4 regions of the Streptomyces sp. NPDC005728 genome follow, and region 2 is predicted to be linked to each of the others. Evidence: riboswitches for the same ligand, from Rfam matches in the RefSeq annotation. Region 2 holds a riboswitch; each other region holds the start of a gene.
What was found. A riboswitch is a leader RNA that binds a small molecule or an ion and turns the genes downstream of it on or off. The one in region 2 is predicted to bind cyclic di-AMP.

Region 1: it holds a riboswitch for cyclic di-AMP, as region 2 does, so the genes downstream of both, ABZ471_RS34575 (NlpC/P60 family protein) here and ABZ471_RS09230 (transglycosylase SLT domain-containing protein) in region 2, are expected to answer to the same signal.
Region 3: it holds a riboswitch for cyclic di-AMP, as region 2 does, so the genes downstream of both, ABZ471_RS17075 (LysM peptidoglycan-binding domain-containing M23 family metallopeptidase) here and ABZ471_RS09230 (transglycosylase SLT domain-containing protein) in region 2, are expected to answer to the same signal.
Region 4: it holds a riboswitch for cyclic di-AMP, as region 2 does, so the genes downstream of both, ABZ471_RS16595 (M23 family metallopeptidase) here and ABZ471_RS09230 (transglycosylase SLT domain-containing protein) in region 2, are expected to answer to the same signal.

What each region holds. Positions count from the first base shown of each region.
Region 1 covers NZ_JBEXYL010000071.1:24,511-31,478, forward strand. Annotated here, with positions in the region: gene ABZ471_RS34565 (M23 family metallopeptidase) at 1-1,487, shown strand, start outside; gene pcrA (DNA helicase PcrA) at 1,540-4,050, opposite strand; cyclic di-AMP (ydaO/yuaA leader) riboswitch at 4,335-4,506, shown strand; gene ABZ471_RS34575 (NlpC/P60 family protein) at 4,514-5,569, shown strand; gene ABZ471_RS34580 (tellurite resistance/C4-dicarboxylate transporter family protein) at 5,642-6,610, shown strand; gene ABZ471_RS34585 (hypothetical protein) at 6,614-6,967, opposite strand.
Region 2 covers NZ_JBEXYL010000009.1:55,390-62,357, reverse strand. Annotated here, with positions in the region: gene ABZ471_RS09240 (DUF2092 domain-containing protein) at 1-895, opposite strand, end outside; gene ABZ471_RS09235 (polyprenyl synthetase family protein) at 1,449-2,459, opposite strand; cyclic di-AMP (ydaO/yuaA leader) riboswitch at 2,959-3,174, shown strand; gene ABZ471_RS09230 (transglycosylase SLT domain-containing protein) at 3,179-3,667, shown strand; gene ABZ471_RS09225 (HAD family hydrolase) at 3,702-4,514, opposite strand; gene ABZ471_RS09220 (hypothetical protein) at 4,579-4,719, opposite strand; gene ABZ471_RS09215 (FAD-dependent oxidoreductase) at 4,849-6,051, opposite strand; gene ABZ471_RS09210 (ATP-grasp domain-containing protein) at 6,096-6,968, opposite strand, start outside.
Region 3 covers NZ_JBEXYL010000022.1:4,076-11,043, forward strand. Annotated here, with positions in the region: gene ABZ471_RS17050 (hypothetical protein) at 1-936, shown strand, start outside; gene ABZ471_RS17055 (XRE family transcriptional regulator) at 1,008-1,631, shown strand; gene ABZ471_RS17060 (DUF6126 family protein) at 1,628-1,750, shown strand; gene ABZ471_RS17065 (tyrosine-protein phosphatase) at 1,779-2,576, opposite strand; gene ABZ471_RS17070 (alpha-galactosidase) at 2,748-4,841, shown strand; cyclic di-AMP (ydaO/yuaA leader) riboswitch at 5,145-5,308, shown strand; gene ABZ471_RS17075 (LysM peptidoglycan-binding domain-containing M23 family metallopeptidase) at 5,313-6,323, shown strand; gene ABZ471_RS17080 (SGNH/GDSL hydrolase family protein) at 6,583-6,968, shown strand, end outside.
Region 4 covers NZ_JBEXYL010000021.1:20,992-27,959, forward strand. Annotated here, with positions in the region: gene ABZ471_RS16590 (aldo/keto reductase) at 1-569, opposite strand, end outside; gene ABZ471_RS16595 (M23 family metallopeptidase) at 640-1,674, opposite strand; cyclic di-AMP (ydaO/yuaA leader) riboswitch at 1,682-1,850, opposite strand; gene ABZ471_RS16600 (PP2C family protein-serine/threonine phosphatase) at 2,085-3,305, opposite strand; tRNA gene ABZ471_RS16605 (tRNA-Met) at 3,495-3,568, opposite strand; gene ABZ471_RS16610 (dihydrofolate reductase family protein) at 3,635-4,768, opposite strand; gene ABZ471_RS16615 (MarR family transcriptional regulator) at 4,903-5,436, shown strand; gene ribA (GTP cyclohydrolase II) at 5,594-6,238, shown strand; gene ABZ471_RS16625 (DHA2 family efflux MFS transporter permease subunit) at 6,281-6,968, opposite strand, start outside.

The DNA of each region.
Region 1 (6,968 bases), on a different contig from region 2:
CGCCGTACGGAGCACCGGAAGCCCACTACGACGACCTCACCACGTACGGCGGCTACGACGCCAGCGGTTTTGCGGGCAGCGCCACCGACACCGGAGCCTTCGACACCGACCCGCTCTTCGGCACTCTCCCCGGCGGCGAGCAGCACAGCGGCGCGTACGACACCACGCAGTGGCAGGCAGGCACCGGGCAGTCCCTGAACTACGACCCGTACGCAGCCCAGCACCACGCGGCCTACGACTCGGGCGTGTACGACGCCACCGCCTGGACGGTCCCCGCGCAGCCCACGGGCAACGACATCAGCGGCCAGTGGGACACGAGCGCCTGGGTGCAGCCCGACCAGTCCGTCGGCGTCGGCCCCACCCAGCAGTGGGAGTGGGGCACCCAGACGTTCGACACGGGCGCGTACGACGCCACGCAGTGGAACTCCGACGGCACGGCCGTGCCGCACGAGCAGCTTGCCGAACCGTTCGACCAGCAGGCCACGGCCACGTTCGAGCAGGTCGGCGACCCGCAGGCGACCGCCGCCTTCGACCAGGTTCCGTACGAGGAAACCTCCTACAGCGAACACGGTGAACACGGCGGACCGGGCGAATTCACCGAATTCACCGAACTCGGCGATTTCGCCGAAACCCCCGCCGGGAACGGCGAGTTGGGTGACACGGGTGAGCTGCCCGCCGTGTCCCTGCTCGACGACCAGGAAGAGGCCACCCCGGCTCCGCCGACCCGCGCGGGCTCCCGCAGCGCGGCGCGTTCCCGGCGCCGTACGCCCCCCAAGCGGTCGGCGCTGCTCACCGTCGCGGTGCCCTCGGCCTGTGTGATGGGGGTCGCGGGGATCGCCGCCGCCTCCGTCGGCAGCCTGACCGGTGACGGCGACAAGGACACCACCGCCGCCGCCCCGGACGCGGACGCGGTGAAGCCGTCCGTCGCCAACAGCAAGCTGGACGCCCAGCTCCGGACCCTCTCCGCCGGCGCCGACGACTTCGCCGACCGGGCGAGCCGTACGCAGGAGCGCATCGACCTGAAGGCGCAGCAGGAGCTGCAGCAGAAGAAGGCGGCCGCGGCCGCGGCGCTCAAGGAGCGCCTGCGCCCCAAGTTCGCTGTGCCGGTCACCCAGCGGGGGCTCAGCGCCTACTTCGGCCAGGCCGGTGTGAACTGGATGTCCGTGCACACGGGCATCGACTTCCCGGTCTCGTACGGCACCACGGTGATGTCCGCCACCGACGGCGTCGTCTCCACCAAGTGGAACAGCGCCTACGGCAACATGATGATCGTGACGGCGAAGGACGGCACGGAGACCTGGTACTGCCACCTCTCCAGCTACCGCGTCGCCTCCGGTACGACCGTGAAGGCCGGCGAGCCGGTCGCCTACTCCGGCAACTCGGGCAACTCCACCGGCCCGCACCTGCACTTCGAGGTACGGCCCGCGGGCGGGGCGGCCATAGACCCACTGCCGTGGCTGCGCAGCCACGGCCTGGACCCGACCTGAGCCGCCCGCACGAAGCGAGCCCCGCCGATCGATCCGGCGGGGCTCAGATCGTCTACAGCTTCTCGACCGGCGCGTACCGCAGCAGCAACCGCTTCGGCTTGGCGTCCCCGAAGTCGATCGTCGCCTCCGCGTTCCCACCCGTGCCCTTGATCGCGACGACCGTGCCGAGGCCGAACTGGTCGTGGGTCACGCGGTCCCCGACCGCCAGGGCGACCACCGGCTTCTCCGTGGTCCGCCGTGTGGCGAACCCGGACGCGCCGGCCGCCGACGACCGGGAACGGGACGAGGACAGCGAGGCCGCGATCCCGGAGGCCGGCCCGGAGGACACCGGTGCGGTCGCACCCGTCCGCTTCCACTCCACATGGGCGGCCGGGATCTCCTCCAGGAATCGGGAGGGCGGGTTGTACGACGGCTGTCCCCAGGCGCTGCGCAATGCCGACCGCGTGAGGTAGAGCCGTTCCCGCGCGCGCGTGATGCCGACGTACGCCAGGCGCCGCTCCTCCTCCAGCTCCTTGTTCTGGCCGAGGGCGCGCATGTGCGGAAAGACGCCGTCCTCCATGCCGGTCAGGAAGACCACCGGGAACTCCAGGCCCTTGGCGGTGTGCAGGGTCATCAGGGTGATGACGCCGTCGCCGTCCTCTTCGTCCGGGATCTGGTCGGAGTCGGCGACCAGGGCGACCTGCTCCAGGAAGTCGGACAGCGTGCCGCCCGGGGCGGCAGTCCCGGATGTCGCTGCGCCTTGGCCGCGCTCCTGCTCGAACTCCAGGGCCACGGCCGCGAGTTCCTGAAGGTTCTCGATGCGGGTCTCGTCCTGGGGGTCGGTCGAGGCCTGCAACTCGGCCAGGTAACCGGTGCGTTCCAGTATGGCCTCCAGGACCGTGGCCGGTCCGGCGCCGGACTCGACGATCGTCCGGAGGTCCTCCATCAGCACGTTGAACCGCTTGACGGCGTTCGTCGACCGCGCGGCCATGCCGTAGGCCTCGTCCACGCGCTTCAGGGCCTGCGGGAAGCTGATCTTCTCACGCTGGGAGAGGGCGTCGATCATCGCCTCCGCGCGCTCGCCGATGCCCCGCTTGGGGACGTTGAGGATGCGGCGCAGCGGCACCGAGTCCTCGGGGTTGGCGAGGACGCGCAGGTAGGCCAGGACGTCCCGGACCTCCTTGCGCTCGTAGAAGCGGACGCCGCCGACCACCTTGTAGGGCAGGCCGACGCGGATGAAGACCTCTTCGAAGACACGGGACTGGGCGTTGGTGCGGTAGAAGACGGCGACGTCCCCGGACTTTGCCTCGCCCGCGTCCGTGAGGCGGTCTATCTCGTCGGCGACGAACTGGGCCTCGTCGTGCTCGGTGTCGGCGACGTAGCCGGTGATCCGTGCGCCCTGGCCGGCATTGGTCCACAGGTTCTTCGGGCGGCGGGACTCGTTGCGCTCGATGACCGCGTTGGCGGCGGACAGGATGGTCTGCGTGGAGCGGTAGTTCTGCTCCAGCAGGATCGTCGTCGCGTTCGGGTAGTCCTCCTCGAACTGGAGGATGTTGCGGATGGTCGCGCCGCGGAAGGCGTAGATCGACTGGTCCGCGTCACCCACCACGCACAGTTCGGCGGGCGGGAGGTCGTACTCGTTCGGGGGGACGTCTGCTTCGCCGGCGCGGTCGCCCGTGCCGACCAGTTCGCGCACCAGGGCGTACTGGGCGTGGTTGGTGTCCTGGTACTCGTCGACCAGGACGTGCCTGAAGCGGCGGCGGTAGTGCTCGGCGACGTCCGGGAAGGCGCGCAGCAGGTTGACCGTCGTCATGATCAGGTCGTCGAAGTCGAGCGCGTTGGCCTCGCGCAGCCGCGACTGGTAGAGCGCGTAGGCCTGGGCGAGGGTCTTCTCGAAGCCGTCGGTGGCCTGGGCGGCGAAGTCCTCCTCGTCGATCAGCTCGTTCTTGAGGTTGCTGATCTTGGCGCTGAAGGACTTGGGCGGGAAGCGCTTGGGGTCGAGGTCCAGGTCGCGGCAGACCAGGGCCATCAGGCGCTTGCTGTCGGCGGCGTCGTAGATGGAGAAACTCGACGTGAAGCCGAGCTTCTTCGACTCGCGCCGCAGGATCCGGACGCACGCGCTGTGGAAGGTCATGACCCACATCGCGTTCGCGCGCGGACCGACGAGCTGCTCGACGCGCTCCTTCATCTCGCCCGCGGCCTTGTTGGTGAAGGTGATCGCGAGGATCTGGCCCGGGTGCACGTTCCGCTCGGCGAGCAGGTGGGCGATGCGGTGGGTGAGCACACGGGTCTTGCCGGAACCTGCGCCGGCGACGATGAGCAGCGGGGAGCCGGCGTGGGCGACCGCCGCGCGCTGGTTCTCGTTCAGCCCCTCCAGGAGCGCTGCCGCGTCGATCGCGGGGCGCGGGGCGCCGTCGCGGTAGTACGCGTCCCGGTCCGGCGGCACGTCGAACTTCCCGCCGAACAGATCGTCCGCAAGCGGCTCCGGAGCGTGATCGTCCTCGGGCGGCGGCGGGGGCTCCTCCTCGCGCCCGCGAGGGGGCTGGAGGTCCGCCAGGAAGCTGTCGTCAAAGAGGCTGCTCATCGCTCTCCGAGTCTAGGGCGCCGCACCGACAACCGGCCGCCACCCCGGGAACATGGCCGGATCGCCGGAGGGTTGATCACCGCTCCCGAGCGGTCGGTCATCGCGCAGTTCCGCGCCGATCAGGCCCTCACGCTGCGGAAGCGTCTTGTCACGCCTGTATGAAAACAGCCTCAGGTCACGGAAATGTATCGGACATATGGCACACCAACCTTCACAGGAGTCACACGAGTTGGCTAGGTTGCCGTCAGGCCGCACGACCCCCTTCCGGCGAACGTCGCCGAGCGCCGCGGCCTCCGCCGAGTCCGGTGCGCCCTACGTGGCAGCCGGAGCCGGGGACCCACCGATCCCGGGGTGAATCGGCCGACTCCCGCCCGGGACGACGCCGTAGGGCAACCCTTCCGAACCACCCGCCCGAACCCGACAGCTAACTCGGTAGGCGGCACATTGGAAGGAGTCGCCTCTCTTGGCGTCGCACCGCAAGCCGCGCCCCGGCGGAACCCTCGGACCGGGCCTGCACACGCCCGCCCTCGCCACCGCCGCCTTCACCTCCGTGGCCGTACTGTCCCAGACGGCCGAGGCCGCCCCCGCCGACGACGGCAGGCCGAGCGTGGAGGAGATCGAGAAGAAGATCGACGAGCTGTACCGCCGGGCGGACTCCGCGGCCGAGCGGTCCGAGGAGGCCACGGAGCGGGCCGGGCGACAGCGGGGGCGGCGGGAAGACCCGCGCGGGAAGACCCTGTTCGCGGACGCGCCGCAGGAGCAGCCGGAGCCCTCGCCGGACTACTTCGACCAGAACCGGCTGATGGACCGGCTGGCCTCGACCGTGAAGAAGCGGCAGGAGACCGCCCGGAGCCTGGAGCCGCAGGCCGACAGGGCCCCGGAGACACAGGCCGACAGGAGCGCGGCGGCACCGACCGCCAGAAGCACGGAGGCGGCCCCCGTCTGGAGCCAGGAGGCGCCGGCCGGGAGGCCGGACGAGACCCGAACCCCGTCGCCGCGTGACCCGAAGAGCGCCAAGGCCGTCGTCCAGAAGAAGCTCGCCTCCGCCCGCGAGCTGCTGTCCCGGCTGACGGACCGGGAGCAGGCTCGGCCGGCCGCGCCGGAGCAGCGGACGCAGGAGGGGGCCGAGCCGCGGTCGTACGGGTCCTCGGGCGCGCAGGCCTCCAGGGCCGAGAAGGCGGTCTCCTTCGCCCGCGCCCAGATCGGCAAGCCGTACGTGAACGGGGCCAGCGGCCCCGGCTCCTACGACTGCTCAGGCCTCACCCAGGCCGCCTGGAAGGCCGCCGGTGTCACCCTTCCCCGTGCCGTGCGCGACCAGGCCGCCGCGGGCACCCCGGTCTCCCTCGCCGACGCGCACCCCGGTGACCTGGTCTTCTTCCACGGCGACCACAGCCACGTCGGCCTCTGCACGGGCAACGGGATGATGATCCATGCCCCGCGGCCCGGCGCGTACATCCGCGAGGAGTCCGTCTTCCACGGGGGCGAATCGATCATTCACAGCGTGGTCCGGCCGGCCTGACCGTCCTCTTTTCGAGCCCCACGCGCGCGTGCCCTCCTCGCCGGGCCCGCTCGGCTCCCTAGCATCGGGCGCATGCCCGGCATCTCAGGTCTGCGTGCGTGGTGGGCGGAGCGTCCGCCGGCGGCAGGAGCCGCCGTCATGGCGACCGGCATCGTCTCGGTGGGCCTGCACCTGACGGGCGACGAGACGCTGTCCCGGGTCTTCCTCTGGCCGGCCTGCGTCGCCTGGGTGGCGCTGGCCGCCGACTTTCTCGTACGGCTGCTGATGCAGCGGCAGCGATGGGTGGCCGCGGCGGAGAGTCCGGGCGCGCTCACCGCCGTCGCCGCCACGGCGGTGCTCGGCACCCGGTTCTCGGCGCTCGGCCGGCAGACCCTGGCCGAGGTGCTGCTGGTGGTGGCGGTGGTGCTGTGGCCGGTGCTGCTGTTCCTCGTCGTGGGGCACTGGAAGCGGCGCATGCCGGGAGCGGTGTTCCTGTGTTGCGTGGCCACACAGGGGCCGGCGGTGCTGGCGGCCACGCTGGCCGCGGCCGAGACGACGGCATGGCTCGCGCGTGCCGCGCTGGTGCTGTTCTGGCTGGGCCTGGTGCTCTACGTCCTCGCACTGCGGCACTTCGATCGGCGGCAGGTGTTCGAGGCGGCCGGGGACCAGTGGATCGCAGGCGGAGCGCTCGGCATCTCGGCACTGGCCGGGGCGAAGCTGCTCTCCGCCGACAGTGCGCGGCTGTACCTGTGGAACGACGACGACCGGGGTGTGCTGCGCAACGTGACGGTCGCGCTGCTCGTCCTGGATCTGGCCTTGTGCGTGGTCCTGCTGGCCGCCGAGGTGGCCCGGCCGCGGCTGCGCTACGACATCCGGCGGTGGGCGACGGTGTTCCCGCTGGGGATGACCGGGGCGGCCACGCTGTCGGTCGCGGCCGCCCTGGGCATCGGGTCGTTGAAGGGGCTGGGGCGGGTGCTGGTGTGGGGGGCGGTGGCGGCGTGGCTGGTGGTCGCGGCCGGCGCGGCCCTCGCGGTCCGTGGAGGGATCAGCGGACGGCGCTGAGCGTCAGGTCCACAGCACGGCGATGAAGATGTTCGCCGCGGTCAGCAGGCCGACCAGCCCGAAGGCGCCCTTGTCCACCTTCTCCTCGTCGCGCTTCACGTAGACCAGCCCGAGGATCACGATCAGCAGGGCCAGCTTCAGGCCGATCTTGACGGTGTTGACGTGGTGGTCGTCGGCCTGGTTCAGGCCGACCAGGATCACGCCGGTGCCCAGCATGGCCAGCGCGCCATGCAGCATTCCGGGGACGAAGCGGGCTGTGCCCTGGCCTATCGCCTTCATCTGGGTGAGGAAACCACCGAGCAGCGCGGCGATGCCGATGATGTGCACGCCGACGAAAAGATGGATGAGTACGTCCATG
Region 2 (6,968 bases):
CGTGCTCCGACGCCTTGGACCCCTCCTTCTCCTCGGTGACCTTCGCGCCCTTCGGCGGGGTGAAGTCGAAGGTGGAGGCGGCCGGCTTGGCGAAGGAGACCTGGGTGAAGCCCGCGTCGAGGACGGCCGCGCCGCCGCTCCTCGGGGTCAGCGTGAACTTGAGGGGCATGCCCGTCTTCGCGTCCACGGCGATGCTGATCGCGCCGACCGTGGTGCCGGACTGCTTGGGCTTGATCAGCAGCTTGTAGGCGTCGCGGCCGGCGACCTGCGCGGTGCCGTCGACGGTCACGGACGTGGTGTCGTCGACCGACTTCAGGGCCTCGTCGGCGAAGTCCTTGGGCGTGGCCGGCGGCTCGGCCCGGTGCTCCTTGCCGGAGTCGGCGGCCGTGCCGTGGTAGACCTCGTTGCTCTTGCTGTCGTAGCCCCAGATGTCCTTGCCGTCGTGGATGAGGCTGTACTCGGCGCCGCTCTCCAGCAGCGACAGCTTCTGCCGGTCCGGCCCGTCGGTCGCCACGCGCAGGGTGTGCGTGCCGGAGACCAGCTCGGTGAGCTTGGACGTCGGGTCCGCGGAGGAGCCGCCGCCCTGGGCCGCCCCGGACGCCAGGCTGCTCTCCAGGCCGCCGAGGTCCGGCAGGCCGAGGTCGGTGCTGACCTTCACCGTGCCGGACAGCTGCTGCACATCCGACTTGGCGATCTTCTCGATGAGCTGCTGTGCGGTGATCTTCGGCAGGTCGGGGTCACCGGAGTCGGCGAGCGCCGGGACCAGCCCGATCGTGGCCGCCGCCACTCCCACCACCGCGACCGGGACCACGTACCGGGCGGCCTTGCGTCGTCCTGAGTGCAGGTCCTCGCCCTGAGCGGCGCTCGCCGCGTCGTCGGATTCGTACGGTGCCATCTGTGCCTTACCTCCGTCGTCGGCGGCGGCTGTCCCCACACTGGTCCACCTGAGCCGCCATTCTCACCCGAATCGGTGATGAGTGGTGATTTCCGTGTTCTCCATCTGACCAAATCGGCCGTGAGGAAGCGTCAGACCACGGAGCCAACTCCGTGTACGCCTGCGGTATGACACGTCGGGGCGGTGCCTCCCCCGACCCGTAGGGGTCGGGCGGGGAGAGGCCGCCGCAGTCCGCGCCGACCCGGGTCAGCGCTGCACGAAGACGTAGTACGCCTGATCCGCGTGATCCGCCTGATCAGCCCGATAGGGCACCCCGACGAGCCTGCCCGGGGTGCAGGAGCCGGACGGGGCGACTCCGGCGACGGCGTTCAGCCACAGGATCTCCGGAGGTGCCGGCGAGCAGCCCGTGGTGCTTGCCCGTCGGGTGGCCTTGAGGTCCGGCTCGGGGATGCCGGGATCGCCGCGGCGGCGGCCACCCCGACTGCGGCGACGGCCAGGCTTGCGGCGCGCCGGGAACGTCCGGAGCGCCGACGAAGCCGGGAGGCGCAGGCGGTCAGCCCGCCCGGTGCACCACCGCGTCGCACAGTTCGAGGAGCGACGCCTTGGCGTCGCACTCCGGCAGCGGGGCCAGCGCGGCCCGCGCCTCCTCCGCGTACCGGACGGTGTCCCGGCGGGCCTGCTCCAGCGCGGGGTGGGCGCGCAGCGCGGACAGCGCCTCGGCATGCCGCGCGTCGTCGCTGAGGTCGGAGTCCAGCAGCTCGCACAGCGCGAGGTCCTCCGGCAGGCCGAGACGGGCGGCCCGCTCACGCAGCCGGAGCACGGGCAGCGTCGGGATGCCCTCACGCAGGTCGGTCCCCGGGGTCTTGCCGGACTCGTGCGAGTCGGAGGCGATGTCCAGGACGTCGTCCGCGAGCTGGAAGGCGACCCCGAGCCGCTCGCCGTACTGGGTGAGCACGTCGACGACCGTCTCGTCGGCGCCGGACATCATCGCGCCGAACCGGCAGGACACGGCCACCAGGGAGCCCGTCTTGCCGCTGAGCACGTCCAGGTAGTGCTCGACCGGATCGCGGCCGTCCGAGGGACCTGCGGTCTCCAGGATCTGCCCGGTGACCAGCCGCTCGAACGCGAGGGCCTGCACCCGGACCGCCTCGGGGCCGAGGTCGGCGAGGATCTGGGAGGCGCGGGCGAAGAGGAAGTCGCCGGTGAGGACCGCGACCGAGTTGCCCCAGCGGGTGTTGGCACTGTCCACACCGCGCCGCACGGACGCCTCGTCCATGACGTCGTCGTGGTACAGCGTGGCCAGGTGGGTCAGCTCCACGACGACGGCCGACGGCACGACCCCCGGCGTGTACGGGTCGCCGAACTGCGCCGCGAGCATCACGAGCAGCGGCCGGAACCGCTTCCCGCCGGCCCGTACGAGGTGCTGCGCGGCCTCCGTGATGAACGGGACCTCGCTCTTGGTGGCTTCGAGCAAGCCTTCCTCGACAGCCGTCAATCCGGCCTGGACATCGGCTTCCAGAGCCTGGTCCCGCACGCTCAGCCCGAACGGCCCGACGACGGTCACGAGGGGTCTCCTGTCTGCTGGTGTCTGCTGGCGATTACGCGGTTTGTCGATAGGTCGTTGCCACCACTCAAGTCAGCGTATCCGGTCCTGTTTCGATCACCGATAGCGCCCACCGGTCCAGCCCGGGCGGTATCGGATCAGGGTCGGTATGTTTTTGATCATCTGATAAGAGTGGACTTTCACTGACTTACCAGGAATCCGCCCGTTTTGTCGTGAAATGAGTGGCGAGTGGAGTACTCCTTATTACGACACGCGCAGCAAATCCCTCTAATCCTGCATGTCTGATTTGATACACTTCGTCATTTCGTGAGTTGGGTCACGCGCGCCCCTGCACCCAACTGATCGCGCCACCACCGGTCTCCCTTGCCGTATCGGCCAGTTGAGTGTTGGCAGCAGCAAAGGATCAAGTACCCCATACGGCGCAGATCAAGGTCAACGGGCTCTTTATGTGAATCAGATACTTGTTCCGGACATGTGCTCTCGCATAGCTTCCGGGCCAGTCAGGCGAACGCCGAATCCTGCCGCGCCTGACTCAACCCATCGACGAACTCATTCGTACGGCAGGAGCGGGGGACCCAGGTAAGCCGCTGTACCGGACGGCACTCGCCGCACCGGAACGGCTCGGGGTGAAGTCGTGCCTCCTCCCCCAGGGGCACGGCCGGGCACCTCCCCGCCCGAACCCGACAGCTCACCTCGCAGGCGACGGAGAGGACTTCCCCATGTCTGCTGCCGCTCAGTCCCGCCGTGCCCGCCCCAACCGCTTCGTCCGCAAGCTCACTGTCGTCGGTACCGGTGCCGCCGTGCTCGCCCTTCCTCTCATCGGCGCGACCAGCGCCTCCGCGGCCACCCCCACGGCCACCACGCCGTCCACTACGCTCGCCGGGTACCCGAACAACCTCGACGGCTGGATCCGCGAGTCGCTCGCGATCATGGCCGAGAAGAAGATCCCGGGGTCGTACAACGGCATCTACCGCAACATCATCCGCGAGTCGTCGGGCAACCCGAAGGCCATCAACCTCTGGGACTCCAACGCCGCCAAGGGCATCCCGTCCAAGGGCCTGCTCCAGGTCATCGACCCGACGTTCAACGCGTACCACGTGGCCGGAACGTCCTTCGACATCTACGACCCGGTCGCGAACATCACGGCCGCCTGCAACTACGCGGCCGCGCGCTACGGGTCGATGGACAACGTCTTCGGCGCCTACTGACAGGCAGCGGCGGCAGGCCCTACTGATATCCCGGTCAGTCGGTCGGGAACAGTCTTTCGAGGACGACGGCAATGCCGTCGTCCTCGTTCGACAGGGTGATCTCATCGGCGACGGCCTTGAGCTCGGCGTGGGCGTCGGCCATCGCGACACCGCGTCCGGCCCAGTCGAACATGGGGATGTCGTTGGGCATGTCACCGAAGGCGAGGGCCCGTTCCGCCGTGATCCCCAGGCGCTCGGCGGCCAGCGCCAGCCCCGTCGCCTTGGTGACGCCGCACGGCTGGAGTTCCACGGTCCCCGGACCGGACATCGTGACCGTCGCCAGCGAGCCCACCGCCGAACGCGCGGTCGCCGCCAACTCGTCGTCGGACAGCGTGTGGTGGCGCAGCAGGACCTTGCTGATGGGCGCGCACCACAGGTCGTCGCGCCGGCCGACCCGTACGGCGGGCAGGGTCGGGTGGGGCATCAGATACCCCGGTTCGATCAGCGTGAGCCCGTCCACGCCGTCCTGGTCCACGGCCGCGTAGACCTGCCCCACCTCGGCCTCGATCTTGCCGAGCGCCGTCTCGGCCAGGTCCCGGTCCAGTCGTACCGACCACAGCAGACGGTCGGCGCCGGCGTCGTAGACCTGTGCGCCCTGTCCGCACACCGCGAGCCCCGTGCAGCCGAGGCCGTCCAGGAGGGGCCGCACCCGGGGGACCGGCCGGCCCGTCACCACCAGGTGCCGGGCGCCGGCCCGCGCCACCCGCTCGAGCGCGGCGAGCGACCGGTCGGAGACGGTGTCGTCGCCACGCAGCAGCGTCCCGTCCAGGTCGGTGGCGATCAGTGCATATGCGGGGGGTGCGGCCATGATCAGAGAATACGGACAGCGCGCACCGCCGACTCACCCTGATCTTCCCGGACTTGTGTGCTGCTCAGCCCCAAGTGGTGCCTGTGGACTCCCCGATGGTGTGGATGACGCGGTTGACCATGCCGGTGGCGGAGAGCGTGAGGGTCAGCGCGGAGAGCTGCTTCTCGGCGAAGTGGTCGGCGAAGGATCTACGCCGGGTTGCCATCCGTGCCCGCATGGTGCGCCTCATGAGCGTCAGCGGTGCTCGCCGGGTTGCTTTCACTGCACCGACGGAGCGGGACGGAAAGCGTGGGGCGGGGTGTGGCCCCGCCCGTCGCTCAGACCCGCCCGGCACTCACCCGTGCGCGGCCGCCAGGTGCCCTGCCAGCCGCGGCGAGGCGAACTCCGTACCGCAGACGAAGCGCATCACCGGGCCGTACGAGGACGCCGCCGGAAGGCCGGTGAAGTACAGGCCCGGCACCGAGGAGACGTACCCGGCGCCGAGCCGGGGCGCACCCCGGCTCACCGCGAGCCGGGTGCGCAGCTCGTGCCCGAGGAAGTCCATGGCCGCGATGTTCACTCGGTAGCCGGTGGCGGCGATGACGTGGTCCGCGGCAAGCCGCTCGGTGCGGCCACCGTGGCCGTGGACGACGAGGACCGGGCTGCCGTCCGGTGCCTCGGCGCCCACCACCCGCTCGACCTCCTGGACCCGGACCTTGCCCTCGAAGCGGTCGCGCAACCACCAGGCGCCGAGCGGGCCGAGGACCCGGCGGACCAGGTAGTGGCGGGTGCGGGCGGGCAGGAAGCGGTACGGATGGGGGTAGTAGCTGAGCGCCCACAGGGACCAGGCGCGCCCGAAGGGCGACTCGGGGCGCAGCCTCGGCTGGTTCCAGGGCGGGGCGCCGAAGGCGACCCGGCCGCGGCCGCGCGAGACCACGCGCACCTGGGCGCCGGCCTCGGCCGCGAGGGCCGCCGTCTCCAGCGCGGACTGGCCGGCGCCGACGACGATCAGCTCCTTGCCGGCGAAACGGGTGAGGTCGTGGTGCTGGGAGCTGTGGGAGACCGGGCCCGTGGGCGCCGGTCCGTCGGCCGCCGCTGCCGCCAGCTCCGCCGGGAGGTGGGCCAGCCCGGACAGGCCGGTGGCGACCACGACCGCGCGGGCCGTGAACAACTCCCCGGAGTCCAGCTTGAGTTCGAACCCGCCGCTCTTGTCGCGGTCGACGGCGACGACCCTGACCCGCTCCAGGTCCGGCAGCAGCTTGCGCTGGAACCACTCGCCGTAGGCGATGAAGGTATCCGCCGGGATGATGTCCTCGTCCGTCACCAGCCGGCGGATGCCGGCCGCGTCGCAGTAGTCGGCGAGGGTGTGGCCGGGCTGTGGGCAGTCGAGGTTGGAGGCGACAGGGGTCGACTTCAGAAGCATCCCCTCGGGCATGTGGTCGCGCCAGCTGACCATGGGGTCACCGAAGACGCGGACGGGGATGCCGCGCGCCCGCAGATGGGCGGCGGTGGACAGGCCGAACGGCCCGGCCCCGATGACTGCAACCGGTCGAATCACGAAGTCCCTCCCCAGGACGCGATGCGCCACCTTCGTGGCCTTGCCTACTTCGTGGTGGGAGTGGTGCTGCTGCCGCGGCGGTTGGTCCGCCACAGCTGATAGAGGTGCTTCGCGCCCGGGCGCACGAAGCGGGCGAGCATCGTGAGGAACGGCAGCGGGTCGTCACCCGCGAGCCAGGCCAGCTCCGTCCCGCTCGCCTTCGCCGGCGCGTGCGGCGTCGTATAGCCGCTGCGGCGGTAGGCGAGGAGGGCGGGCAGGTCGATGTTCTCCACGATGTAGCGGTGGCCGGCGCGCTGTTCCCCCTCCGGAACGGGGCGGCCGGTCAGATTCAGGTGCATCGCGCGTACGACGTCCACGCCCGACTCGTTCTCGAAGAGGCGGAACTGGGCGCCCATGCGCGGGTTGAAGTCGAGGAGTTTGTACTGTCCGTCGCGCCGGTCGAAGCGCAGGTCGAGGTCGATGATGCCGCTGAAGCCGATCTGCTTGATGAAACGCGCAGCGAGGTCCGCGAGTTCCGGGTTGTCGACGACGTACGCGTTCGCCGTCATGCCCGCATGCGGCGGCCAGGAGCGGACCTTGACGCCGGTGAAGAGGGCGAGCGGGCTGGAGTCCGCGTCGAAACAGGCGTGCACGATCCAGTCCTCGGCCTCCTCCCTCGGCAGGTACTCCTGGAGGATCACACCGGGTTGCTCGCCCCAGTCGCGGGCAAGGGTGAGCAGGCCCTCCCGGGTAGCGATCCTCGTGGTGCCGTTGACGGCGGGCCGCCGGCGCCGGACGAACGCCTCCCGGTTCTTGGCCACCACCGGGAAGCGGGCCTCGTCCGCGAAGGCGACGATCTCGTCGTACGAGTCCGGGAACGCCGCCGACGGGCTTGCGACGCCGTGCTCCACGCACAGCTCGTGCAGGCCCTGCTTGCT
Region 3 (6,968 bases), on a different contig from region 2:
CTGGGCGTGGAGCAGGCCTGGCATCTGCTCGGGGAGGCCACACACGACGACGCCCCGCAGGTCCTCCAGGCCGTCGCGGAGGCCAGCCCCTGGGACCTGGCAGCAGCGCACCGCGCCAGGTGCGCCACCCTGGTCGACGCGTCGTACGACGCGTGCCTGGCGTCGTACGACGGATACGCCTCCTACGGTCTGCTGCAGGCCATGGCCGTCTGGGCCCGCTACGCCCCGGAGTTGTCCTTGCGGCTCTGCCGTACGGTCTGCGACCTCGACAGCCGTGAGTACTGGCGGTACGCGGCGTGGGCGCTGCGCGACCTGGCCGCCTCCGACGTCCCGCATCCCGTGGGCGGCGCGGCTGCCGGCAGTGCGCTCCACGCTGCCGTGAGCGAACTGCTGGCCGCGATGCACACACCCGAGGGGGGCCTCGACGCGCTGAAGGACCGGGACCTGCCGGCGCTGCAGCGGCTGCGCACCCTGGTGTCGCCGGCCTCCGACAGGCCCGAGCGGCCCGAGACGCTCCGGGCGATCGCCGCACAGCTGGCGCCGGAACCGCGGCTGGCGGCCGAGCGCGCCGAACTGCTGAGCCGGCTGGTCGACCGTACCGAGGAGCCGGACACCCTCCTCGAACGACTGCGGGAGCTCGCGGACGCGCTGGAAGGCGCCGGAGTGACCGTCTCGGTCCGGGCCGCCGGTCAGCTGGGGAGCGGATGGATGCACGGCGCCCTCCCCGAGCGCCTCGAAGCCTCGCTCACGGCGGCCGAGCGGCTGGCCCGCGACGGCGGCAACGTCACCGGTCTCCTGGCGGCCGGCCTGGTCACCGGAACCGGCGTAGCCCTCGGCTGGCCGGAGGAGTGGCGGGCGGTGCTGCGTCTGCTGCGCGGACACCCGCATCCCGACGTACGCCAGCAGGCATACGCGACCATGACCGAGATGGAATGACCTTTCCGAGATGGCCTTGCCTCTGAGGCAAGAATGTTGCCGCTGAGGCAAAGGTCCGGCTGAATGGAGGCATGAACGCCTCAGAAGCCGCGCCGTCGGCGGGTCAGGGCGACGACCTGCCCGTCGTGGCGCCACAGCTGCGCGCCCTGCGTCGGCGCGCCGGTCTCACCCTGGAGGCCGCGGCCCGGTCCGCCGGGCTCTCGCCGGCCCACCTGTCCCGGCTGGAGACCGGGCAGCGCCAGCCCTCGCTGCCGATGCTGCTCGCGCTCGCCCGTATCTACGGTACGACCGTCTCGGAACTGCTCGGCGAGACCGTCGCCGACCGGGACGCCATCGTGCGCGCCGCCGACATGGAGCCGACGCGTGCCGGCGGCTGGACCTACGTCCAGGCCGGTGGTCCCGGTCGCGCCATGCAGGCGCTGCGCGTCCGGGTGCCGTACGGCACCCAGGGCGACGTGGTGCGCGTCCACCCCGGCGAGGAGTGGCTCCACGTCCTCAGAGGGCGCCTCAGGCTGCGCCTGGGGGACACCGCGCACCTGCTCGGGCCCGGCGACAGCGCGCACTTCGACTCGCTCACCCCGCACCGCCTCGCCGCCGAGGACCACGACGGCGTGGAGCTGCTGTTCGTCCACACCCTGCTGCAGAGCCCCACGGCCACCCTGTGCCTGGGCCCCTTGACCGGAGAGCTGTCATGAGAGACATCGAAGAGAAGTTCCCCCGCTCCTTGTGGATCCGTCTCATCATCTACATCGCGCTCGGCCACGTCCTGGCCGCGTTCCTCTACCTGCTGTTCGCGGTCGGAGCCAAGGGCTGAGGGGAGTCGGGCCAAGGGCTGGGCGGAGTCAGTCGAGCAGGCGTTCCCGCAGCCGCTCGCGGGCCGCGGGGGTGAGCCCGAGGCCCTGCTCCAGGTAGGTGTCGACGCCGCCCCACGTCTCGTGGATGCTCTCGAACGCCGCCTGCAGATACTCGGCGCGCGCGTCGAAGAGCGGGCCGAGCAGCTCCATCACCTCGGGTGTGTACGCGGTGTCCGGGCTGCCGTTGCGGCGGACCTTGTAGCGCCGGTGCTTGGCGTTGGACTCCAGGTAGTCGGCGACGATCGCCTCGCGCTCCACGCCCACGGCGAGGAGCGTGACGGCTATGGAGATGCCCGCACGGTCCTTGCCCGCAGCGCAGTGCATCAGCGCGGGCACGCTGTCCTCGGCGAGCGCGTGCAGCACCCGGGAGTGCTCGGCGGTGCGCTCCTTGACGATCCTGCGGTACGAGCCGGTCATCCGGGCCGCCGCCTTGCCGTCGGCGAGGATGCCGCGCAGCTGGTCGAGGTCGCCTTCGCGGACCATCTTCCAGAACTCGGCGCCGTCCGCCGGGTCGCTCAGCGGCAGGTTCACGTTCCGCACGCCGGGCAGCTCGACGTCCGGGCCCTCCAGCTTCTGGTCGGCCGCGTTGCGGAAGTCGAAGATCGTGTGCAGGTCCAGGGTGGTGAGGAAGGCCGCGTCCGCCGCGGTCGCGTGCGCGAGGTGACCGCTGCGGAACAGCACTCCGGGGCGCACCCGCCGTCCGTCCACGGTCGGCAGTCCGCCCACGTCACGGAAATTGCGCACTCCGGCCAGCTCGGGCTCGGTCGACGGGACCTGCTGCGTCACGGGGGCTCCTCCCGGTAGGCCCCGTCGGCGCGGCTCGTCGACGGGCACGCTGTCGACCATACGACATCGATTTCCTCGGGCAATGAGTTGTCCACAGGCATTGTCAGCAGGGTCCGCGGCCCTTGATGATGTTGGCACTTGAGCGGATCTGTTGGCACCTGTGAGGTCTCGATGGTGGACATCGCCGAAAACGGTCGTACGTGGCTCCTGTCGGGGCCCACCAGCAGCTATGCGCTGCATCTCACGGACGCGGACGAACTGCTGCACCTCCACTGGGGACCACGGATCGCGCTCGCCGACGCCGAGGCCCTGGCGGTCAGCCCGCTGCCCGCCTACTGGCCCTTCGAGTCCCCGCTCGACGGCCGCGAGGAGTACCCCGTCGAGGGCGGCCCCCGCTTCGTGCGCCCCGCCCTGTCCGTGCGCACCGAGGAACGACGCGGCACCGAGTGGCACTTCGTGTCGCACTCCATCGCAGACGGTGCAGGCGGCGCCGACGGCGAGGAGCTGCGGCTGCGCTTCGACGACGACGGGCTGGCCGTCACCCTGCACTACCGGATGCGCGGGGACGTCGTGGAGCGCTGGGTGACCGTGGCGAACGGCGGGCATGCGCGCGTGGAGCTGCTGCGGGCCGACGCCGCCACCTGGACCCTGCCCGACCGCGAGGGCTGGCGGCTGTCCCAGCTGCACGGCCGCTGGGCCGCCGAGTCCCTGCTCGCCACCGCACCTCTCACCCACGGCGAGAAGATCATCGGCAGCCGTCGCGGCCACACCGGCCACCAGCACCTGCCCTGGGTCGCGCTGGACACCGACGCGACCGAGGAGCGCGGCGAGGTCTACGGCTGTGCGCTCGGCTGGTCCGGCTCCTGGCGCATCGCCGTCGCCCGACTCCCCGATGCGCGCGTGCAGATCACCGGCGGCGCCGGCTACGACGACTCGGGCCTGCTGCTGCTCCAGCCGGGGGAGTCGTACACCACACCCGTCTTCGCGGGGCTGTGGAGCGACGGGGGCTTCGGCGGGGCCAGCCGCACCTGGCACGCCTACCAGCGGGCACACGTCATCCCGGACGCGGAGCGGGACCGGCCCGTGCTGTTCAACTCCTGGGAGGCGACCAACTTCGACATCTCCGAGGAGCAGCAGGCCGCCCTCGCCCGGCGCGCCGCCGGGATCGGCGTCGAGCTGTTCGTCGTGGACGACGGCTGGTTCGGTGCGCGTACCAGCGACCGGGCCGGACTCGGTGACTGGACGCCCAACCCCGACCGCTTCCCGCACGGTCTCAAGCCCCTCGCCGACCAGGTGCACGACCTGGGCATGCAGTTCGGCATCTGGGTCGAGCCGGAGATGGTCAACCCCGACAGCGACCTCTACCGTGCCCACCCCGACTGGGTGCAGTACGAACCGGGACGGAAGCGGACGGAATTGCGCAACCAGCTCGTCCTCAACCTTGCCCGCGAGGACGTCCAGGGGTATCTGGGGGAGCAACTGGACGCGCTGCTGTCCAGCGCCCCGATCGACTATGTGAAGTGGGACTTCAACCGCTGCTTCACCGACGCGGGCTGGCCCGGCGAGCCGTACCCGCAGCGGCTGTGGGTCGACCACGTCCGCGCCCTGTACGCCCTGCTGGACCGGCTGCGCGCAGCTCACCCCGGGGTGGCCTTCGAGTCCTGCTCGGGCGGCGGCGGCCGGATCGACCTCGGCGTGCTGAGCCGCACCGACCAGGTGTGGACCTCCGACAACACCGACCCGCTCGACCGGCTCGCCATCCAGCACGGCTTCAGCCAGATCCACCCCGCGCGGGTCATGGCCGCCTGGGTCACGGACAGCCCGAACACCCAGCTCAACGGGCGGGTCAGCTCGCTGCGGTTCCGCTTCGTCAGCTCGATGGCCGGGGTGCTCGGCGTCGGAGGCGACCTCGCCGAGTGGACCGACGCGGAGCTGGCCGAGGCCCGGGAGTGGGTGGAGCTGTACAAGGAGATCCGCCCGGTCGTCCAGCGCGGCGACCTCTTCCGGCTGCGGCCCCCGACCGGCGGCCTGAGCGCCGTCCAGTACGTCCTCGGGGGCGAGAGCGTGGTCCTCGCCTGCCTCCAGGCGCAGAGCTACGGCGAGCCGGTGCCGGCGGTGCGGCTGCGCGGACTCGACCCGACCGCAGCGTACGAATGCCGCGAAACGGGCGAAGTGCACCGAGGTGCCGTCCTGCTCCATCACGGGCTGCGCACCGGACTGAAGGGTGACCTGGATGCGACGGTTCTCCGGCTACGCCGTATCTGAACCTTCTGTCCGAATTGGAGCCTTCATTCCAACTCGCTCTGGAATAAGGAAACGTGGGGACGGGGTGCGTGAGGAGCGTCATATTCGTGACCGAGTGTCGCGGGTCATGTCCACGTAATACCCGTATCGCCAAAGGAATTTGAAAAGAGGAAGGATGCGGTAATTCACGGAGGGTGACCGTGAATTCCCGAATTCGATCAGCTGGAGCAGGAACGCCGGGAACCGGCTGCTTGTCCGGGTGCGTCTTGCTCGCTTACGTTCGCCACCAATCCGGTCGGAACGCCGAATCCTGCCGCCGCCCGGAGTCCCCACACACTTCACCCGTGTTCGGCAGGAGCGGGGGACCCGCCAGGTACGACTGCCTGTCCCGGTCTCCGGGGCAGGCTGGGGGTGTAGCCGCGCACCGCGCGGCCGGGCAGCTCCAGCCCGAACCCGACAGCTCACCTCGCAGGCGTCGGAGAGGAATGCGCCATGCCCGCAAAGGGTAAGCACCGACGCCCCAAGAACCGGCGTTTCACCCGCTCGATCGCCGTCGCCGGAACCGGTGGCGCCGCGCTGGCGCTGCCGCTCATGGGCGCCGCCGGAGCGCACGCCGCCACCGCGCAGCCCGTTTCCGGAAAGGCCGTGCAGTCCCTTCCCGCCGTCGAAAAGGCGGCCGAGAAGAAGGCTGCGCAGCAGAATTCGGGTGTGCGCAGCTACACGGTGAAGGCCGGCGACTGGCTTGCGAAGATTGCCGGCCAGCAGCACGTCGGCGGCGGCTGGCACCGGCTCTACGAGGACAACCGGCAGGCGGTCGGCGAGAACCCCTCGCTGATCCACCCGGGTCTGAAGCTGTCGCTCGGCGGGCAGGCCACCCGGACACACACCGAGCCTTCCGCCCCCGCGCAGCCCTCGCGCCCCTCCGGCTCGCAGGCTTCAGTGTCCAAGGCCTCCGGCTCCAAGGCCTCCGGCTCCAAGGCCTCCGGCTCCAAGGTCTCCGTGTCCAAGGTCTCCGTGTCCAAGGCCTCCGGCTCCGAAGCCTCCGCGCAGACCTCCCAGGCCCGCCAGGCTTCCGGGACCGCCGTCACCCCGGCCACCGGCTACACCCTCCCGGTCGCCGGCGCCACCGTCGGCACCGGCTACCACGTGGCCGGCAGCATGTGGTCCAGCGGTTACCACACCGGCGTCGACTTCGTCGTCCCGACCGGTACCTCCCTCAAGGCCGTAGGCGCCGGCACCGTCGTCTCCGCCGGGTGGGGCGGCGCGTACGGCAACCAGGTCGTCATCAAGCTGAACGACGGCTACTACGCCCAGTACGGGCACCTCTCGCAGCTCTCCGTCTCGGCCGGCCAGACCGTGACCGCGGGCCAGCAGATCGGCCTGTCCGGCGCCACCGGCAACGTGACCGGCCCGCATCTCCACTTCGAGATCCGCACCACGCCCGACTACGGCTCGGACGTGGACCCGGTCGCCTATCTCCGCTCGCACGGCGTCGCCGTCTGAGGCTCCTTTTCCTGGATCCTCCTCCAGAACCGCCTGCCTGACGCGCAGTCGAAGGCCGGACCCGATCCCCGGGTCCGGCCTTCGGCATGACAATCGCACGTCCAACGCGCCTGACGACGTCGCTATTCCTGGATTGGCAAACAATTTAAGGGTGTCTCATCTCACCGTTCGTCAACCCCCGCCTACGGTCGCGTAGGTCACATCCGAAGGTGAATCATGGTGCGACGTGGCAGACGATTCGAAGAATGACAACAGATCAGTGATCGGGTCGTACGTAGCGGTGGGGGACAGCTTCACCGAGGGCGTGGGCGACCCCGGCCCCGACGGGGCGTTCGTGGGCTGGGCCGACCGGTTCGCGGTACTGCTCGCCGACCGGCGCCCCGAGGGCGACTTCGCGTACACCAACCTGGCCGTGCGTGGAAAACTGCTCGACCAGATCGTGGCCGACCAACTCCCGCAGGCCGTCGAACTCGCCCCGGAGCTGGTCTCCTTCTGTGCGGGCGGCAACGACATCATCCGGCCCGGCACCGACCCGGACGAGGTGGCCGAGCGCTTCGAGCGGGCCGTGGCCCAGCTCACCGAGGCCGCGGGCACGGTGCTCGTGACCACCGGATTCGACACCCGTGGCGTCCCCTTGCTCAAGCA
Region 4 (6,968 bases), on a different contig from region 2:
TCGCGGGAGACCAGGTTGTAGTGGGGCTGGAGGGCCACGTACCGGGCCAGGCCCTCGCGGTCGGAGAAGTCCAGGGATGCCTGGAGGCGCTCCGGGGTGATGTTGGAGGCGGCGATGTGCCGGACCTTGCCCGCCTTCACCAGTTCGTCGAGCGCGCCGATGATCTCCTCGACCGGCACCTCGGGCTTGTCGAAGTGGGTGTAGTAGAGGTCGATGTAGTCGGTGTCCAGGCGGCGCAGGGAGGCGTCCGCGGCCGCCTTGATGTTGGCCGCGGACAGGCCCGGGTACTCCGGGTGCTGGCTGACCTTGGTGGCGATGACGACGTCGGAGCGGTTGCCGCGGGCCTTGACCCACTGGCCGATGATCGTCTCGGACTCACCGCCCTGGTTGCCCTCGATCCACGCCGAGTAGGAGTCCGCGGTGTCGACGAAGTTGCCGCCCTCGGCCGTGTAGGCGTCGAGGACGGCGAAGGAGGCTTTCTCGTCCGCGGTCCAGCCGAAGACGTTGCCGCCGAGGGCGAGCGGGAAGACCTCGAGGTCGGAGGAGCCGAATGTACGCAGAGCAGTCATGCCTTACGTCAACAACCGGAGCGGTTGATCGGATTCCGCTCCGGTGCGCAAAGGCCGGACAAACGATCCGTCAGGGGGTGAGACCCTTGCCGCGCAGCCAGGCCATCGGGTCGATGCCGGTGGACTGGCCGTTCGGGTGGACCTCCAGGTGGAGGTGCGGGCCGGTGACATTGCCGGTGGCGCCGACGCGGCCGATGACGTCGCCGGTGCTGACCTTCTGGCCGACGGACACGCTGATCGAGGACTGGTGGCAGAACCACAGCTCGGTGCCGTCGTCGAGGGTGAGGATCGTGCGGTAGCCGTAGGAGCCGGCCCAGCCCGCCTCGGTGATCGTGCCGCTGTGGATGGCCTTGATGAGCGTGCCGGTGGGCGCGGCGAAGTCGAGGCCGGTGTGGTAGCCGGAGGACCACATCGAGCCGGCCTGGCCGAAGGTCGAGGTGATCGTGTAGGACGAGGTCGGCAGCGTGTACTGCTTGGCCAGCGCGGCCAGGCGCTCCTCCTCGGCCTTCTTCTTGGCGGCGGCCTCCGCCTCCTTCTTGGCGGCGGCGGCCTTGGCGGCGGCTTCCTTCTGCGCCTTGGCGGCCGCGTCGGCGGCCTCCTTCTCGGCGGCTGCCGCCTTCGCCGCGGCGGCCCTGCTGTCGGCCTTGCTCTGCTGCTGCTCGGCCTGGGCCATGATCCGGTTGCGCAGGGCCTCGCCAGCGTCGGAGCCGTCCTCGTCGCTGTCGGCGGAGGTCGTGCCGACGTTGCTCAGCGAGGCCGTGGTGGCCTTGGGCGCGTCGGAGGACGAGTCGTCGTCGAAGAGGGAGCCGACGGAGGGCAGGTCGGGCATGGAGATGGACACCGGCGGCTTCCCGGTGTTGGCGCTGGCCATGCCGCCCGCGCCGACGGCGGCGATGACGCCGACACCGAGGACGGTGGAGCTGCGGGCGAGTCCGCCGCGCTGCTTGGCGACACGGTGCCGACCGCGAACCGGCCGTATGGACTCCTCGGTGGGGTTCCACTCCTCCCAGGAGCCCTCGTCGGTGCGCTGGGCGCCGAAGTAACCGAAGGTCTCGGTCTCACTCGGCATGAACGGGGCTTCGGGGGCAGGCCGGTTGGACGCCACGCGGGCGTACTCCTTTCCTTCCTCCGCCTACCGGGTTAGCTGACGGGTTCGGAGCAGGAAGGTCTCCTACGCGCGTATACCGGCCGTGGACTCAAGCAGTTCACGACGGCATCCGCGCGATTCACCCCAAGGTGGTGGTTCCCCGGTTCCCTTGCAGGATTCGGCGCGTGCGCACGGAGCCGCCTCTTGTGACGGCTGGGACGACCGCGCTGCGTTATCGAACGTTAATAGACCCACGTGCCAGATTCCAAGCCGTTCGGCTTGATCATTAACGATTCCGAGGCGGGACGTAGGGGTCAGGAGCGGTGGAAAACGGGCGACTTGACCGGCGTTCAGGAGTCACCACGTTTTTGATGGTGACTCAGCTGTTATGCGGAGGGCTCCGATCCGATCACCGTGGGTGACATCGGTCAGGGTCGTCGTACGGCGAGCAGCGCCATGTCGTCGGTCGTGCCGCCCCCGGAGTGCCGGCGTACGTCCGCGGCGAGCCGGCCGAGCAGGGAGCGGGGGTCGGGGAAGCTGCGTCCGGCGAGCCGGCGCCGGGGGTCGTAGAAGCGGCCGTGGGCGTCGCGGGCCTCGGACAGGCCGTCGGTGTAGAGCAGCAGCGTGGCGCCGCTCGGGAAGCCCGACTCGGTCACCCGGTCGGGCCACAGACCCAGGTCGGCCATGCCGAGCGGCAGGGCGGGCTCGTGGGCACTGAGGGCGCGCAGGGTGCCGTCGCCGTGCAGGAGCAGCGGCGGCGGGTGACCGCGGTTCACGATCCGTACGACACCGTCGCCGCTGTCGCCGTGCGGGAGTTCGGCGAGGACGGCGGTGGTGAAGCCCTCGAGGGCGTCGATCCCGCTGCGCCGGGTGCCCTCGCGGGCCAGCGCCCGCTCCAGCCTTCCGGCCACCGCCTCCAGCGTGGCCTCCTGCTCGGCGGCCTCCCGGAACGCCCCGATCAGCACGGCGACGGCGGCGACCGCGCCCATGCCCTTGCCGCGCACGTCCCCGACGACCAGCCGTACGCCGTGCGGGCTGTCCTGCACCGCGTACAGGTCGCCGCCGATGAACGCGCCCTCCTGCGCGGCCTCGTAACGGGCCGCGATGTCGAAGCCGTCGATGCACGCGTCCGGTTGGGGCAGCACGGCCCGCTGGGCGGCCTCGGCGATCTCCCGGGCGGAGGCGAGCCGCCGGTCGCCGAGGCGTACGACCCTGTTGATGGCGGCGGCCAGGACGGCGACCGTGGCCACGGTGACGACCTCGGTGATCGTGGTGGCGTCCGGGTCGAGTCCGAACCGGGCGTGTACGACGCAGGTTGCGGCCAGGGCGGCGAGGCCGGTGAGGAGCGTGGTGCGCAGCGAGGACAGCGGCGCGGCGATCAGCGGGGCGGCCGTGAAGAAGGGGACGGCGGTGAAGGCGCGCGGGGTGAGGAGGTCGTACACGATCCCGCCGGCGATCAGGAGGGCGGGCAGAGCGCGGGCCAGGGTGCGCGCGGCGGGACGACGGCCACGGCGCTTCTCCGGCGGGCGGGGTGCAGGCTCCTCGCCGAAGCCGGGCTCCGGGGCGGGGCCGGGTTCCGAGGCGGGGCGGCCGGGGCGTCGGCCGCCGGCCCTGGCATGCGGGCCCTCCTCCACCTCACCAGGGCACACTGCTCGTCTCCCGTGTCCTTGACGTACGTCCAGCGTGGCCGGAGAAGGGACGGCGGGCGACTGCGGTGGACCGAGCGGATGACCGCATGTGACGTACGCCACGCGCGTATACGCCTCGGCGTACCCCGGGAGGACGGGAAAACACTCAGGGCCGGAATCCATTGCTGAATTCCGGCCCTGAGCCTTCAGTAGCGGGGACAGGATTTGAACCTGCGACCTCTGGGTTATGAGCCCAGCGAGCTACCGAGCTGCTCCACCCCGCGTCGTTGTGACTCCAGTGTACGCCATGCGCAGGACACGAAGCACACGGGTTTCCGCGGGGTGACGTCTCAGGGCAGCAGGTGGGTGTTCGGCGCCTTCGCCGGGCCTTCGTACTCCGGCAGCAGGACGACCTCCACGCCCGCGCCCACCAGCACCCCGGTCCCGTCGGCCGCCGTCACGAACGTGTCCGGCTCGCGCCAGGCCGTGACCACCCGTCGTACGCCCGCCCGCAGGATCAGCTCGGCGCAGGGGGCGGGGCGGGAGGCGCGGTGGGAGCAGGGTTCCAGGCTGCTGTAGACGGTGGCGCCGGGCCGGCGAGGGTCGGCGGGGTCGATCTTCGCGAGGGCCGCCTCCTCCGCGTGCACCACGGGGTCGCCGCCCTCGCGCGAGTGGCCGCGTGCCAGCTCCGTGCCGTCGGCGGCGACCACCACCGCGCCGACGCTGAAGGCCGTGCGCGAGGGCGGGCAGAGGGCGGCCAGGTCGCAGGCGGTGCGCAGCCAGTGGCGGTCGGCGGCGACGGGCTCCGGGCCGGTGCCGGGGGCGGTGGGCTCGTAGCGCATGAGGACTACGTCCTCGATCCGGCGGGTCTCGGTGAGGCGGAGGCGGCCGCCCTGGTACGGCCCCGGCCCGAACAGGCGCGGGGCCGCCGGGTCGCCGACGAAGAGCGGGGCGAGGACCAGCTGGAGTTCGTCGGCGAGGCCCTGCCGCAGGAGCTGGGTGTGGACGGTTCCGCCGCCCTCGACCATCAGGCGCCGCACCCCGCGCACGTCGTGCAGGTGCTCCAGCAGGGCGCGCCAGTCGAGGGCGGGGCCGAGGGAGACCACGTCGGCGGTCCGGCCGAGGGCACGGGAGGCCTGCTCGGCGCCCTGGTCCGTCGTGTACACGAGCTTCTCGCCGCCCGTGTGCCAGAAGTTCGCGGCCGGGTCGAGGTCGCCGGCGGCGGTGACGGTGACCTTCAGGGGGTACGGAGCCTTGCCTTCGGCGGTGCGGGCCGCCCTTCGCTCGGGCGAGTTCACCAGCAGGCGCGGGTTGTCGGCGCGGATGGTGCCGGCGCCGATCAGAATGGCGTCGACCGAGGCCCGTACCTCGTCGACCCGGTCGAAGTCGGCCGGGCCGGACAGCAGGAGCCGGTCCGGGCCGGTGTCGTCCAGGTAGCCGTCGAGGGAGACAGCGGCGGACAGCAGGACGTACGGGTACGGCATGGACGCGGTCTCCCTGGCGAGCGGTCACGACGGGCGGGCTTGGTCCTGGACCGGCCGGCCCGGTCCAGGACTGGCGGTCCTGGCAGAGCACGGGCGATCTTGGTTCAAGTTTGAAACAAACCTACACTGGCGGCATGACGACCCGCTGGCTCACCCCCGAGGAGCAGCGCGCCTGGCGCGCGTACATCGCCGCCTCCCAGCTCCTGGAGGACGCGATCGACCGGCAGCTCCAGCAGGAGGCCGGCATGCCGCACCTGTTCTACTCCGTGCTGGCCAACCTCTCCGACGCACCCGAGCGGCGCCTGCGCATGACCGATCTCGCCGAGAAGCTGAAGATCACGCGCAGCAGGCTGACGTACGCGGTGACCCGGCTGGAGCGGGACGGGATGGTGCGGCGGGAGGACTGCAGCTGGGACAAGCGCAGCAGTCTCGCCTCGCTGACGGACGAGGGGATGGCCGTGCTGGAGCGTACGGCACCCGGGCACGTCGAGACGGTCCGCGCGACCCTCTTCGACCGGCTCACACCGGAGCAGGTCGGGCAGCTGGAGGCGATCTGCACGGGGATCGCGCGCGGGCTGCAGGAGGAGGAGACGGGGGGCGCCGCGGAGGACGTGCCGTGGCGGCGGCGGTCGTCGCCCTGTTCGGGCGGGTCCGAGGCATCGCCGTAGGGGCCGGTACGCCCGCACGGCCGCGTGCTCCACGCCCCGCGCGCCCGCATGCCGCACCCAAACCCGTTGCTTTAACTTTGAAACATGAGGTAGGGTCCCGGACCGAGCATCTGCTTCAAATCTGAAGCAGATGCAGGGAACGGAACCGGAGGCCCGCATGCCCGACACCCCCGCCGCCACACCGCGCTCCCGCGTCCGGGTACCGCTGCAGTTCCACGACGGCTACCGCGTCGACGCCGAACTCGTCACCTTCCACGGGCTGGCCGACGGCCAGGAGCACGTGGCCGTCGTCCTCGGCGAGCCCGGTCCGGTTCCGCTGGTGCGGCTGCACTCCGAGTGCCTGACCGGGGACGTCTTCGGCTCGGCCCGCTGCGACTGCGGTCCCCAGCTGCGCGAGGCGGTCGAGCGGATCGCCGAGCGCGGGGGCGTCCTGCTCTACCTCCGCCAGGAGGGGCGCGGCATCGGCCTGTACAACAAGCTCGACGCCTACGCCCTCCAGGACCAGGGCCTCGACACCTATGAGGCGAACGCCGCGCTCGGCCTCCCGGAGGACGCCCGCGACTACACGGCCGCCGCGCAGATGCTGCGCGCCCTCGGCATCGGGGAACTGGACCTGCTCTCCAACAACCCCGACAAGGCGGAGCAGTTGCGCTCGCTCGGTGTCGTCGTACGGGACCGGGTGCCGACCGGCGTCTTCACCACGGACCACAACGTCCGCTACCTGCGCGCGAAGGTCCTGCAGACCCAGCACACGCTGCCGCTGGGCGAGTTGGGCGGCCTGACGGAGCTGAACGCGGGCTGAGCGCCGGCCGTCCGCCGAGCAGGGGCCGGCCGTGCGCCGGCCTCAGCCGCGGTGTCCCGGCAGTCGCAGCGCGGGCAGGAGCGCAAGGGCCAGCAGGGCCGCGGCGATCGCGTACGTGGTCCGGAAGCCCGCCGGGTCCATGCCCGCCGAACCCAGCACCACCGACAGCACCGCCGTCCCGACGGACGCCCCCAGCTGGGAGTTGATGCTCAGCGCGGTGCTCGCCGCGGCCACGCGGTCGGCGGGCAGGTCGCGGGTCGCGGTCATCATCGTCGGCATCAGCACCGTGCCGGCCCCGACGCCCATCACCATGGCCGGTACGATCACCCGCCACATGGGCACCCCGCTCACCCCGCTCTGCAGTGCGACCAGCGCCATCCCGAGAGCACCCACCGCGATCCCGGCCGGAACCAGCCGGCGCGGCGACACCGTGTCGATCCGCCGCGCCGCGATCTGCATCGCCACCCCGACGGCCAGCCCCACCGGAGCGCCCAGCAGCCCGACGCCGGTCGCGCTCACGCCCCGCTCCTGCTGCCAGTACAGCGGCCCGAGCAGCATCGACCCGAAGTACCCGCAGGTGAACAGGGCGAGCGTGGCGATGCCGGCGGCGAAGGTGCGGTCGCCCAGCAGCCGCAGGTCCAGCAGCGGCGCGCGGACGGTGCGGGCGCGTCGTACGAAGGCGGCGGCGAGAACGGCACCGGCTAGCGTGGGCAGGAGTGCGCCCGGTGCC